2 regions of the Streptomyces sp. NPDC032161 genome follow, and region 1 is predicted to be linked to the other one. Evidence: riboswitches for the same ligand, from Rfam matches in the RefSeq annotation. Region 1 holds a riboswitch; the other holds the start of a gene.

Region 1 (5,631 bases):
CACGGCCTATCACCTGCTGCGCACCCTGACGCATGAGGGCTATCTGCGTCGTGACAACGGAGTGTTCCGCTTCGGCGCCGCCGCCGAGCGTCTGACCGCCGAGGGTACGCCGCAGAATCGTCGCAGCAGGATGTCCGAGTCGCTCAGCCGCTGGCGCGAGGCCATCGGTGTCCCCGTGTACTGCGCCGTCTACCGAGAGGGCGAGATCGAACTCGTCGCGGTCGCCGATGATCCCGCCATGCCCGCCGTGCGCGAGTGGGCGTCCTTCCGGGAGACCGGGCACGCCCACGCGATCGGCCAGTGCCTGCTGAGCCGACTGGACGAGAAGGCGCGCGAGGACCACCTGAACCGGCATCCGGTACGGCCACTGACCCCCTATTCGGTGAGGGACCGCGCGACATTCCTGGAGCGGCTGCGGTCGCTGGAGCGCATGGAACCCGTCGTCGAACGGCAGGAGTACGCGCTGGGAACGGTCTGCGCGGCCATCCCGATCAGCGCCGGCTTCACCGCCGCCGCTATGGCGATTTCAGTACCCCTGGAACAGGAACACCGATTGCTCCCCGCAGTCGAACAGCTACGTGGTGAAGTGTCCAACCTCTTGCGTTCATTCGTGTTCTCTATCAGTATCTGAAAAATCACTCCTTGTGATCTGCTATCGCGTGCACCACGATGGCGTCAATAGGGCCATGGGGGATCATTCCTGGCCAGATTCATCTACTGCGGGGTTGAACGATGCGCGAGTCGGTTCAAGCTGAGGTCATGATGAGCTTTCTCGTCTCCGAGGAGCTCTCTTTCCGGATCCCGGTGGAGCTCCGGTACGAAGTGTGTGATCCGTATGCGATTCGGATGACCTTCCATCTGCCCGGTGACGCCCCCGTCACCTGGGCATTCGGCCGTGAGTTGCTGCTCGACGGCCTCAACAGCCCCAGTGGCGACGGCGATGTGCACATCGGGCCCACGGATCCCGAGGGGCTTTCCGATGTACACATCCGCCTTCAGGTGGGCGCCGACCGTGCCCTCTTCCGGGCTGGTTCGGCGCCGCTCGTGGCTTTTCTCGACCGGACCGACAAGCTCGTGCCGCTCGGACAGGAGCGCACGCTGGGTGACTTCGAGGGAAACCTGGAGGAGGCCCTGGGTCGGATCCTCGCCGAGGAGCAGAACGCCGGCTGAAGGAAACGGTGTCGCCGACCGGTGCCCGCCGGTCGAACACGGCATCCGCCGAATGGGTGAATCGCTCTCCGTATTCAGGACCGCTCCTCGTCTGTCGGCCGATGTCCGTTCCGGGGTGCTCATGGCTTCGTCCTGCGACGGCGGCCCTTCCCGGCCCGTACGGGTGCTGAAGCTCCGGCTTCCGCGCCGAGCCCTGTACGGTCCGCGGAGACCACCAGCGCGGCGAGCACCGTTGTCACCGGCACCGATGCGACCAGCCCGATCGAACCGACCAGCGTCCGTACGATCTCCTCCGCCACCAGCTCGCTGTTGGCCACCGTGCCCACGCTGCTCCTGGCGATCGAGAACAGCAGCAGCAACGGCAGCGCGGCGCCCGCGTAGGCGAGCACCAGCGTATTGACGACCGAGGCGATGTGATCGCGCCCGATCCTGATCCCCGCCCGGTAGAGCCCCCGCACGCCCATCGTCGGGTTCGCCTGGTGCAGTTCCCAGACGGCCGACGTCTGGGTGACCGTCACGTCGTCGAGCACCCCGAGCGAACCGATGATGACGCCGGCCAGCAGCAGGCCGCTCATGTCGATGCGCGGATACAGGCCGTGGATGAGGCCGGTGCTGTCGTCGGTGTTGCCGGTCAGGCTCGCCCAGCCGATGAACAGCGAGCCGAGCAGCCCGATCAGCAGCAGCGAGATCAGTGTGCCCACCACCGCGACCGAGGTGCGGGCGGTGAGCCCATGGCACATGTAGAGCGCGATCAGCATGATGGCACTGGACCCGACCACCGCCACGATCAGCGGATTCGAGCCCTGAAGGATGGCCGGGAGGATGAACAGGGTCAGCACGGCGAACGACACGGCGAGCGCGACCAGCGCCATCACCCCGCGCATCCTTCCCACCGCGACCACGACCAGGGCGAAGATCCCGGCCAGCAGCGCCATCGGGAACTTCCGGTTCACATCGGTCACCGAGTACTGCAGGTCGTGGGGCGCGTCCGGGGCGTACGCCACGACCACGCCCTGCCCCTCGCGCAGCTGACGTGGTGCGTCGGGCTGGACGATCTCCACGAACCGCCGGCCCTTGTCGTGACCGGTCGTCACCTCGACCGTGGCCTTCGCGCACAGCCCGGTGCGGCCCGCCGACTGCGGAGCGGTCTCGCCGCCGACCGGCATCTGGGAGGCGTTCACCTCCTTGCAGTCCACCGTGTCGACGTTCACCACCTTCCCCTGCTGGGTCTGCCGGTCGAAGCCGACACCGGTTCGTTCGTGCGGTGGCGCACCGCCCGGCCAGAGCGCCGCCAGTCCGGCGAGGACCGCGGCGGCGAACGGGATCAGTACGGCCGCGATGACCTTCCGCAGATGTCTGGAGACGGGCGCGGCGGGGCCGTGGGCGTGCGTATGGCCGTGTGTGTGGCCGTGGTGGGGACTCGGCGGTTCGGGAACGCTAGGGAGGGACATCACCGGGCGATCATCGCAAGGAGGCATGGGACCCTCTGTTCATTCCGCCGGACGGGGCGCTAGCGTGGAGGAACCTTTGCACACGCGGGAGCTCGGAGCACCGGGCTGAGAGGGCGCTGATATCCGTACGTCCGTACGGGATGAGCTGCGCCGACCGCCGAACCTGTTACCGGGTAATGCCGGCGTAGGGAGTAGGTCTCATGACCACATCGGACGCACGCACGCCTGCCTCCAACCAGAGCGACGAGGCCGGGAAGTCCATCGGCTGGCACAAGGGATACGTCCAGGGCTCGCGCCCCGACATCCGTGTGCCGGTCCGTCAGGTGCACCTCACCAACGGCAAGGACGTGACGCTGTACGACACGTCGGGGCCGTACACCGACCCCACCGTCGAGACCGACGTCCGTCGCGGGCTCGCGCCGCTGCGGGAGAACTGGATCATCGCGCGCGGCGACACCGAGGAGTACCCGGGCCGGCCCGTCCGACCCGAGGACGACGGGCTCAAGCACACCTCGCCGAGAACGGGGTCTCCCCTGCTCGAGCGAAGCCGAGAGCTTGGGGAAGGGCTGCGCAATCTCGACGCAGTCTTCCCCGGTCGGCCCCGGCTGCCGCGCCGCAGCCGGGACGGCCGGCCCGTGACCCAGCTCGCGTACGCCCGCCGGGGCGAGATCACCCCGGAGATGGAGTACGTGGCGATCCGGGAGAACGTCGAGCCGGAGGTGGTGCGGGAGGAGATCGCCGCGGGCCGCGCCGTGCTGCCGGCCAACGTCAACCACCCCGAGACCGAGCCGATGATCATCGGGAAGCGGTTCCTGGTGAAGGTCAATGCCAACATCGGCAACTCCGCGGTGACGTCCTCCATCGAGGAGGAGGTGGAGAAGATGACGTGGGCGACGCGGTGGGGCGCCGACACGGTCATGGACCTTTCCACCGGCCGCAACATTCACACCACCCGTGAGTGGGTTCTGCGCAACTCGCCCGTGCCGATCGGCACCGTGCCCCTCTACCAGGCCCTCGAAAAGGTCGACGGCAAGGCCGAGGAGTTGACCTGGGAGATCTACCGGGACACCGTCGTCGAACAGGCCGAGCAGGGCGTCGACTACATGACGGTGCACGCCGGCGTACGCCTGCCGTACGTTCCGCTGACCGCCCGCCGCAAGACCGGCATCGTCTCGCGAGGCGGCTCGATCATGGCGGCGTGGTGTCTCGCCCACCACAAGGAGTCGTTCCTCTACGAGAACTTCGAGGAGCTCTGCGAACTCCTCGCCTCCTACGACGTGACGTACTCGCTCGGCGACGGGCTGCGCCCCGGCTCGATCTCGGACGCCAACGACGAGGCGCAGTTCGCCGAGCTGCGCACGCTCGGGGAGCTGAACACGATCGCCAAGCGGTACGGCGTCCAGACCATGATCGAGGGGCCGGGCCATGTCCCGATGCACAAGATCAAGGAGAACATCGACCTCCAGCAGGAGATCTGCGAAGAGGCTCCCTTCTACACGCTCGGCCCGCTGACCACCGATGTCGCTCCGGCGTACGACCACATCACCTCGGGTATCGGCGCGGCGATGATCGCCTGGTGGGGCACGGCGATGCTCTGTTACGTGACGCCCAAGGAGCACCTCGGGCTGCCGAACCGGGACGACGTGAAGACCGGCGTGATCACGTACAAGATCGCGGCCCACGCCGCGGATCTCGCCAAGGGGCATCCGGGGGCGCAGGACTGGGACGACGCGCTCTCCGACGCCCGGTTCGAGTTCCGTTGGGAGGACCAGTTCAATCTGGCGCTCGATCCGGTCACGGCACGGGAGTTCCACGACGAGACGCTGCCGGCGGAGCCGGCGAAGACGGCGCACTTCTGCTCGATGTGCGGCCCGAAGTTCTGCTCGATGAAGATCTCTCAGGACATCCGGCGTGAACACGGGGTGTCACAGGCGGAGATCGAGGCGGGGATGTCGGAGAAGTCGAAGGAGTTCGCGGCGGCGGGCCACCGCGTCTACCTGCCCGTCGCGGACTGAGACGAGAGCCGACCGAGGCGACAAGGGGGGCGGACCGCAGGGGACGCTGTTGGTTTGTTCGGTCCCGCGCGTGACGTCGGTCTTCACGATCCGGTTGTGGTCGTGGAGACCGACGTTGTTGTGTGGGGTGGGTGTCGATGTCGATGCAGCCGAAGGGGCCGGGGGAGATTCCGGCGGAGACGGTGCGGGTCGCCCGGGCAGCGTTCCCGAAGGGAAGCCTGGCGATCCGGGCCCGGGACGAGTTGGGGCCGATGTTCCGCGATGAGGACTTCGCGGATCTGTTCGCCTCACGTGGCCGGCCTGCCTGGTCACCTGCGGGGCCGGCGCTGGTGTCGGTGCTCCGGTTCGTGGAGGGGCTGACCGACCGCCAGGCCGCGGAGGCGGTGCGTGCGCGGATCGACTTCACGTACGCGCTCGGGCTTGACCTCGCTGATCCCGGCTTCGACTTTTCGGTGCTGTCGGAGTTCAGGGGCCGGCTGGCCGGGGCCGTTGGCGGGCGCCGGGTCATGGACGGGGTGCTGGTCGCGGCACGGGAGAAGGGGCCGCTCAAGAGCGCGGGCCGGGCCCGGACCGATTCCTCGCATGTGCTGTCGTCGGCGCGTGAGCCGTGCTGGCTGGAGCAGGTGGCCGAGACGCTGCGGGCGGCATTGAACGCGCTCGCGCAGGCCGCTCCGGAGTGGCTGTCCGGGATCGCGGAGCCGGACTGGTTCCGCCACTACGCCACCAGGGCCGAGGACTCCCGGTTCCCCAAGGCCCGCGCGAAGCGGGACGAGGCGGGAGCCCGGATCGGCCGGGACGGGACACGCCTGCTGGAAGCGGTCTTCGCCGCCGATACCCCTGCGGCGCTGCGTGCACTGGACGAGGTGGAGATCCTGCGCCGGATCTGGGTGCAGAGTTTCCACCGGGTGGACGGTGAGGTGATGCGCAGGGGCCCAAAAGACCGGCCGCCGGGCGCGATGCGCCTGGTCGGCCCCTATTGACCCGGAAGCCCGTGT
Region 2 (5,631 bases), on a different contig from region 1:
GGTGTCGCCCTCGGCGACCCGGGCGCCCTGTGCCGGTGACTGGCGGGCGATGTCGCCGGAGACCTCGGGAGCGTTGATCCGGCCGGGCAGCACGCGGGCCTTCAGCCCGTACTCGTCCAGCGCGTCCGTGGCGTCCTTGACGGACAGGCCCGTGACGTCGGGGACGTCGACCGGGGCGCCCTTGCTCACGACGAGGGCGACCGCGGAGTCCGGATGCCGCTCGGTGCCCACCTCGGGGTCGGTCCGGATCACGTCGCCCCGGCCCGTGTCGTCGCTGAACTCCTTGGTGACCATGCCGGGCTCCAGCCCGGCCTTCTTCAGCTCGCGCCGGGCCTCGGCGACGGCGAGGCCGTGGACGTCGGGCACCTTCACGATCTCGGGGCCGCTCGAGACGATCAGCCGCACCCCGTCGTTCCTGCGGATGCGGGCGCCGGACGCGGGGTCGCTGTCGACGACCTTGCCGCGTGCCACGGTGTCGCTGTAGGCCCGCTCGACGCCCTTGAGGTCCAGACCGGAGTCCGAGAGCCGTTCCCGGGCGGTCTGCTCGGTCTGGCCGAGCAGCGAGGGCACCCGTGTGAACTGGCCGGAGTTGATGTACCAGACACCCGTGCCGATGCCCAGGGTCAGCAGGACGGCGAGTACCGCGGTCATGACGGAGCGCCGCGGGGCCCGGACGCCTCCCCAGGAGCGCGGTGCTCGCGGCGCGCTCCCGGAGGGCTCCCGCGGCGGCATCTCCAGCCGGCTGGTGCGATGGGTGACTCCCCGGTCGTCCGGGAGCAGCCGCGGGATCACGCTCGTGCGGTCCTCGGTGGCGTCGCGCTCCCCGGCGCGGGCCTGCGGCGGTACGGCGTCCAGCTGGGCGTCGGTGAGTGCGGAACGGGCCTCGCGGGTCTCGGCGAGCAGGGCCACCGCGTCGGACGGGCGGACCTGGGGGTTGCGCGCGGTCGCGCTCGCCACCAGGTCGTCGAGCGCGACCGGGAGGTCCGGGACGAGGGCCGACGGAGGCGGGACGTCCTCGTTGAGATGCTGGTAGATGACCTGGGCCGGGGTGTCCCCGACGTACGGCTTGGCGCCGGTCAGCATCTCGTACAGGACCACACCACAGGCGTACACGTCGGTACGGGTGTCCGCCGTGCCGTGTTCGATCTGCTCGGGGGCGAGGTACGAGACGGTCCCGAGCACCGATCCGGTGGTGCTGGTGACGGACCCCACCGCCCGCACCAGACCGAAGTCGGCGACCTTGACCCGGCCGTCGTCCCCTATCAGGACGTTCTCCGGCTTCATGTCGCGGTGCACGAAGCCCGCCCGGTGCGCGGCGCCGAGCGCGGCGAGCACCGGCTCCAGGATGTCCAGCGCGGCCCTCGGCTGGAGGGCGCCGCGGTCGCGCAGCACGTCGCGCAGCGTGCAGCCCGGGACGTACTCCATCGCGAGGTAGACGTACTGGCCCTGGGCGCCCTGGTCGAAGACCCCGACCACATTCGGGTGCGCGAGCCGGGCCACGGACTTGGCCTCGCGTATGAACCGCTCCACGAAGGACGCGTCGGTGGCGAGTGCCGGGTGCATCACCTTGAGAGCGAGCACCCGGTCGAGCCGGGTGTCCACGGCCCGGTAGACCGTGGCCATGCCACCCACGGCGATGCGGGCATCGACGCGGTAGCGGCCGTCGAGCAGCTGCCCGACGAGCGGGTCCTGGAGGGTCGTATCCACGGATGCGAGTCTACGAGCCGCGGCGGACACGTCCGACGGCCCGGACGGCCCCGGGGCCGAACCGCAGCCGAGCCGTGACGGCGACACGCTCCGCCCGGTGCCCGCCGGGACGTCCGGCCGCCCCGGTCAGAAGGCCGGGCGCTCGGGGTCCAGCACCGCGCGCCCCGCCACCGGCGACGACGCCTCGGCGAAGTGCCGGCGCGGGATCCGGCCCGCCCGGTACGCCAGCCGTCCGCCCGCCACCGCGTGCCGCATCGCGGCGGCCATCAGCTCGGGCTCCTGGGCCCGGGTCACGGCGGAGGCCAGCATCACCGCCGCGCACCCCAGCTCCATCGCCAGCGCCGCGTCCGAGGCGGTCCCGGCGCCCGCGTCGAGGATCACCGGCACCCGCGCCTGCTCGACGATCAGCTGGAAGTTGTGCGGATTGCGGATGCCGAGACCGGAGCCGATGGGGGAGCCGAGCGGCATCACCGCCGCGCAGCCCACGTCCTGGAGGCGGCGGGCCAGCACCGGGTCGTCGTTGGTGTACGGCAGCACGGTGAAACCGTCGTCCACCAGGGTCTCCGCGGCGTCCAGCAGCTCGACCGGGTCGGGCAGCAGGGTCCGCTCGTCGGCCACCACCTCCAGCTTGACCCAGTCGGTGCCGAGGGCCTCGCGGGCCAGCCGGGCGGTCAGCACGGCCTCGCCCGCGGTGAAGCAGCCCGCCGTGTTCGGCAGGACGCGGATGGAGAGCCGTCGCAGGACGGAGAGCACCGAGCCCTGCACGGCCGGGTCGAGGCGGCGCATCGCGACGGTGGTCAGCTCGGTGCCGGAGGCGACGAGGGAGCGTTCCAGCACATCGAGGCTGGGCGCCCCGCCCGTGCCCATGATCAGCCGGGAGCCGAACGTGGTGTCCCCGAGGGCGAAGAGGTCGTCGGACACGGTCAGCCTCCCTGGACCGCGGTCAGGATCTCGACCCGGTCCCCGTCGCGCAGCGCCGTGGCGGACCACTGCCCGCGCGGCACGACGCTCTCGTTGACGGCCGCCGCGACACCGGAGCGGGCCGAGGTCAGCCCGGCGACCAGCGCGTCCAGGGCGGTGCCCGCGGCGAGGAGCCGGACCTCCCCGTTCACGGACACGGACACGGAGGCGGGGGAGGGGGAGGGGACGGGCGCGGAGTCGGCGAGGGGCACGGAACCGGAAGCGGGGGAGGGCGCGGGCTCGGTCATGCGGGCTGCTCCTGACGTACGGAGTCGACGGCGGGCGAGAAGCGGTACGGGGTGAAGGGGCGGGCCACCTCGGGCAGCTCTCCGTCGGCCAGCGACGCCGCCATGACGTCTCCGGTGACGGGCGTGAGCAGCACCCCGTTGCGATGGTGGCCGGTCGCGAGATGGAGGCCGGGCAGCGCGGTGGGGCCCAGCAGCGGGGCGTTGTCGGGGGAGCCGGGGCGCAGACCGGCCCGGGTCTCGACGAGCGGCAGCTCCGTGATGCCGGGCACCAGCTCGTGGGCGTCCCGCAGCAGCTCGTAGACGCCGCCCGCGGTGACGGTGGTGTCCCAGCCCATCTCCTCGCTGGTGGCGCCGACGACCAGTTCGCCGTTCTCGCGCGGTACGAGATAGAGGGGGCCGCCCCGGACCACGGCCCGGACCGTCCGGGAGAGGAAGGGCGCGTACCGGGCGGGCACGGTCAGCCGCAGCACCTGCCCCTTCACCGGCCGGACCGGTGGCGCGACCGCGTCCGGCAGGCCCGGCAGCCGGCCGCTGAGACTCCCCGCGGCGAGCACGACCTGGTCGGCGGCCAGCTCCGGGCCCCCGGCGAGCACGATTCCAGTGGCCCGGTCGCGCACCACCGTCAGACGCTCCGCCCGGGCCCGGTGGAAGACCACCCCGGCCCGCTCGCACGCGGTCAGCAGCGCGGCGGCCAGCCGGCGCGGATCGATCTGGTGATCGCCGTCGACCCGCAGCCCGCCGCGCACGCCCGGCGCGAGCATCGGCTCCAGGCGGCGGCACTCGCGGCCCGTCAGCCACTCCGACTCCAGGCCCGAACGCCGTTGCAGGGCGTGCAGCTCCCGCAGATGGGCCCGGTCGTCGGAGTCCAGCGCGACGGCGAGCGTGCCACAGGCGCGAAAGCCCGTGTCCCGGCCGCTCGCCTCCTCCAGCTCCGCCACGAACGCCGGGTAGCGGGCGGCCGAGGCGAGATTCAGCCCCAGCAACAGCTCCTCGCCGTAGTGGAGTTCGGTGACGGCGGCCAGCATCCCGGCGGCCACGCGGGCGGCCCCGCCGCCCGGATCGGGATCGGCGACCGCGGTGCGCAGTCCGCGCTGCGCGGTCCGCCAGGCGGTCACCAGGCCGATGATTCCGCCCCCGACGACGAGGACGTCGTACGGCCCCCCGTCCCGGGCGCACCGGCCCTCGTGATGAGAAGAACGCATGGGCGTCCAGCCCCTCCCTTCGCCGGCATGACCCGGATCAGGTTCGTACGGTCGGAGGCCGCTCCAGCCTCCCTCTCAGCCCGCTGCGTCCGGGCTCCCGCGAGTGTCTTACCGTGGCCACCCTAAACCCCGCCCGCCGGACCCGGGTGAGGGACCGCCGGACCCAGGCAAGGGAGCAGCGCCATGGCCCGTTCGCTCGACGGACTCGTCCTCTCGCCGGTCGCCGACCAGGCGCCCGGTCAGGTCGGCACCCGCACCCGCTTCACGTACCACGAGGAGGGCGGCCGGATCTGGGCCGAGTACGCGGGCGGCGACGTGGTACGCGGCCATCTCGTCGGCACCCGCGCCGGTGACGTCCTCGACTTCCGGTACGTGCAGCTCAAGCAGGACGGAACGACGTCCTGCGGCCACTGCGTCTCCACCGTCGTCGATCTCCCGGACGGCCGGGTCCGGCTGGAGGAGCGGTGGGAATGGGAGTCGCAGGAGGGCAGCGGCACCAGCACCGTGGAGCAACTCCCCCTGCCATGACGTTCTGTCAGGTGTTTATGGTGTACAGGTGAGCGATCAGCAGCAGTCGCAGCAGTCGGAGCGCCCGGAACCGGGCGCGGAGCGCCGCGTCGTCGTCGTCGGCGCGGGCATGGCCGGTGTGCAGACGGCCGTGGCCCTGCGGGAACAGGGCTTCACCGGCCCCGTCACGATGATCGGCGCCGAACCCCACCAGCCCTACGACCGGCCCCCGTTGTCGAAGGCGGTGCTGCTCGGCAAGGCCGAGGACTCCGCCTTCGACATCGACTTCGAGGCGCTGGCCATCGAGCTCGCACTCGGCCTCGACGTCACCGGACTGCGGGCCGCGGCGCACGAACTGGACACCCCGTCCGGTCCCGTCCCCTACGACGTGCTGGTGATCGCGACCGGCGCCGAACCGATCGTCCTGCCCGGCACCGAGGGTGTCCCCGGCGTCCACCTGCTGCGCACCCTCGACGACGCGGCCCGGCTGCGGCCCGTCCTCGACGAGCGGCACGACGTGGTGGTCGTCGGCGCGGGCTGGATCGGCGCCGAGTTCGCCACCGCGGCCCGCGCCGCCGGCTGCGCGGTCACCGTCCTGGAGGCCGCCGACCAGCCGCTCGCCGGCGCGCTGCCCGCCGAGGTCGCCGCCCCGATGGCCGCCTGGTACGCCGAGAGCGGCACCGAGCTCCTCACCGGCGCCCGGGTCGACCACGTCGAACCGAGCCGGGTGGTCCTCGCGGACGGCCGCGCGATCCCGGCCGGGGCCGTCGTCGTCGGCATCGGCGCCCGCCCCGCCACCGGCTGGCTGGCCGGCTCGGGCATCGCGCTCGGCCCCGACGGCTCGGTGACCGCCGACGCCGCGCTGCGCACCTCGCTGCCCGACGTGTACGCGGTCGGCGACTGCGCCTCGTTCCCGTCCGCCCGCTACGGCGAACGCCTGCTCGTCCACCACTGGGACAACGCGCTCCAGGGCCCCCGGACCGTGGCCGCCGACATCGTCGCGGCGG

What was found. A riboswitch is a leader RNA that binds a small molecule or an ion and turns the genes downstream of it on or off. The one in region 1 is predicted to bind thiamine pyrophosphate.
Region 2: it holds a riboswitch for thiamine pyrophosphate, as region 1 does, so the genes downstream of both, thiO (glycine oxidase ThiO) here and thiC (phosphomethylpyrimidine synthase ThiC) in region 1, are expected to answer to the same signal.

The regions. Positions count from the first base shown of each region.
Region 1 covers NZ_JBEZVN010000038.1:17,725-23,355, forward strand. The annotation lists gene AB0E67_RS31830 (helix-turn-helix domain-containing protein) at 1-631, shown strand, start outside; gene AB0E67_RS31835 (SsgA family sporulation/cell division regulator) at 733-1,170, shown strand; gene AB0E67_RS31840 (YibE/F family protein) at 1,290-2,621, opposite strand; TPP riboswitch at 2,696-2,829, shown strand; gene thiC (phosphomethylpyrimidine synthase ThiC) at 2,822-4,636, shown strand; partial or broken gene AB0E67_RS31850 (IS1182 family transposase) at 4,774-5,631, shown strand, end outside.
Region 2 covers NZ_JBEZVN010000002.1:363,349-368,979, reverse strand. The annotation lists gene pknB (Stk1 family PASTA domain-containing Ser/Thr kinase) at 1-1,707, opposite strand, end outside; gene AB0E67_RS07420 (thiazole synthase) at 1,834-2,628, opposite strand; gene thiS (sulfur carrier protein ThiS) at 2,631-2,915, opposite strand; gene thiO (glycine oxidase ThiO) at 2,912-4,117, opposite strand; TPP riboswitch at 4,115-4,228, opposite strand; gene AB0E67_RS07405 (hypothetical protein) at 4,301-4,645, shown strand; gene AB0E67_RS07400 (FAD-dependent oxidoreductase) at 4,755-5,631, shown strand, end outside.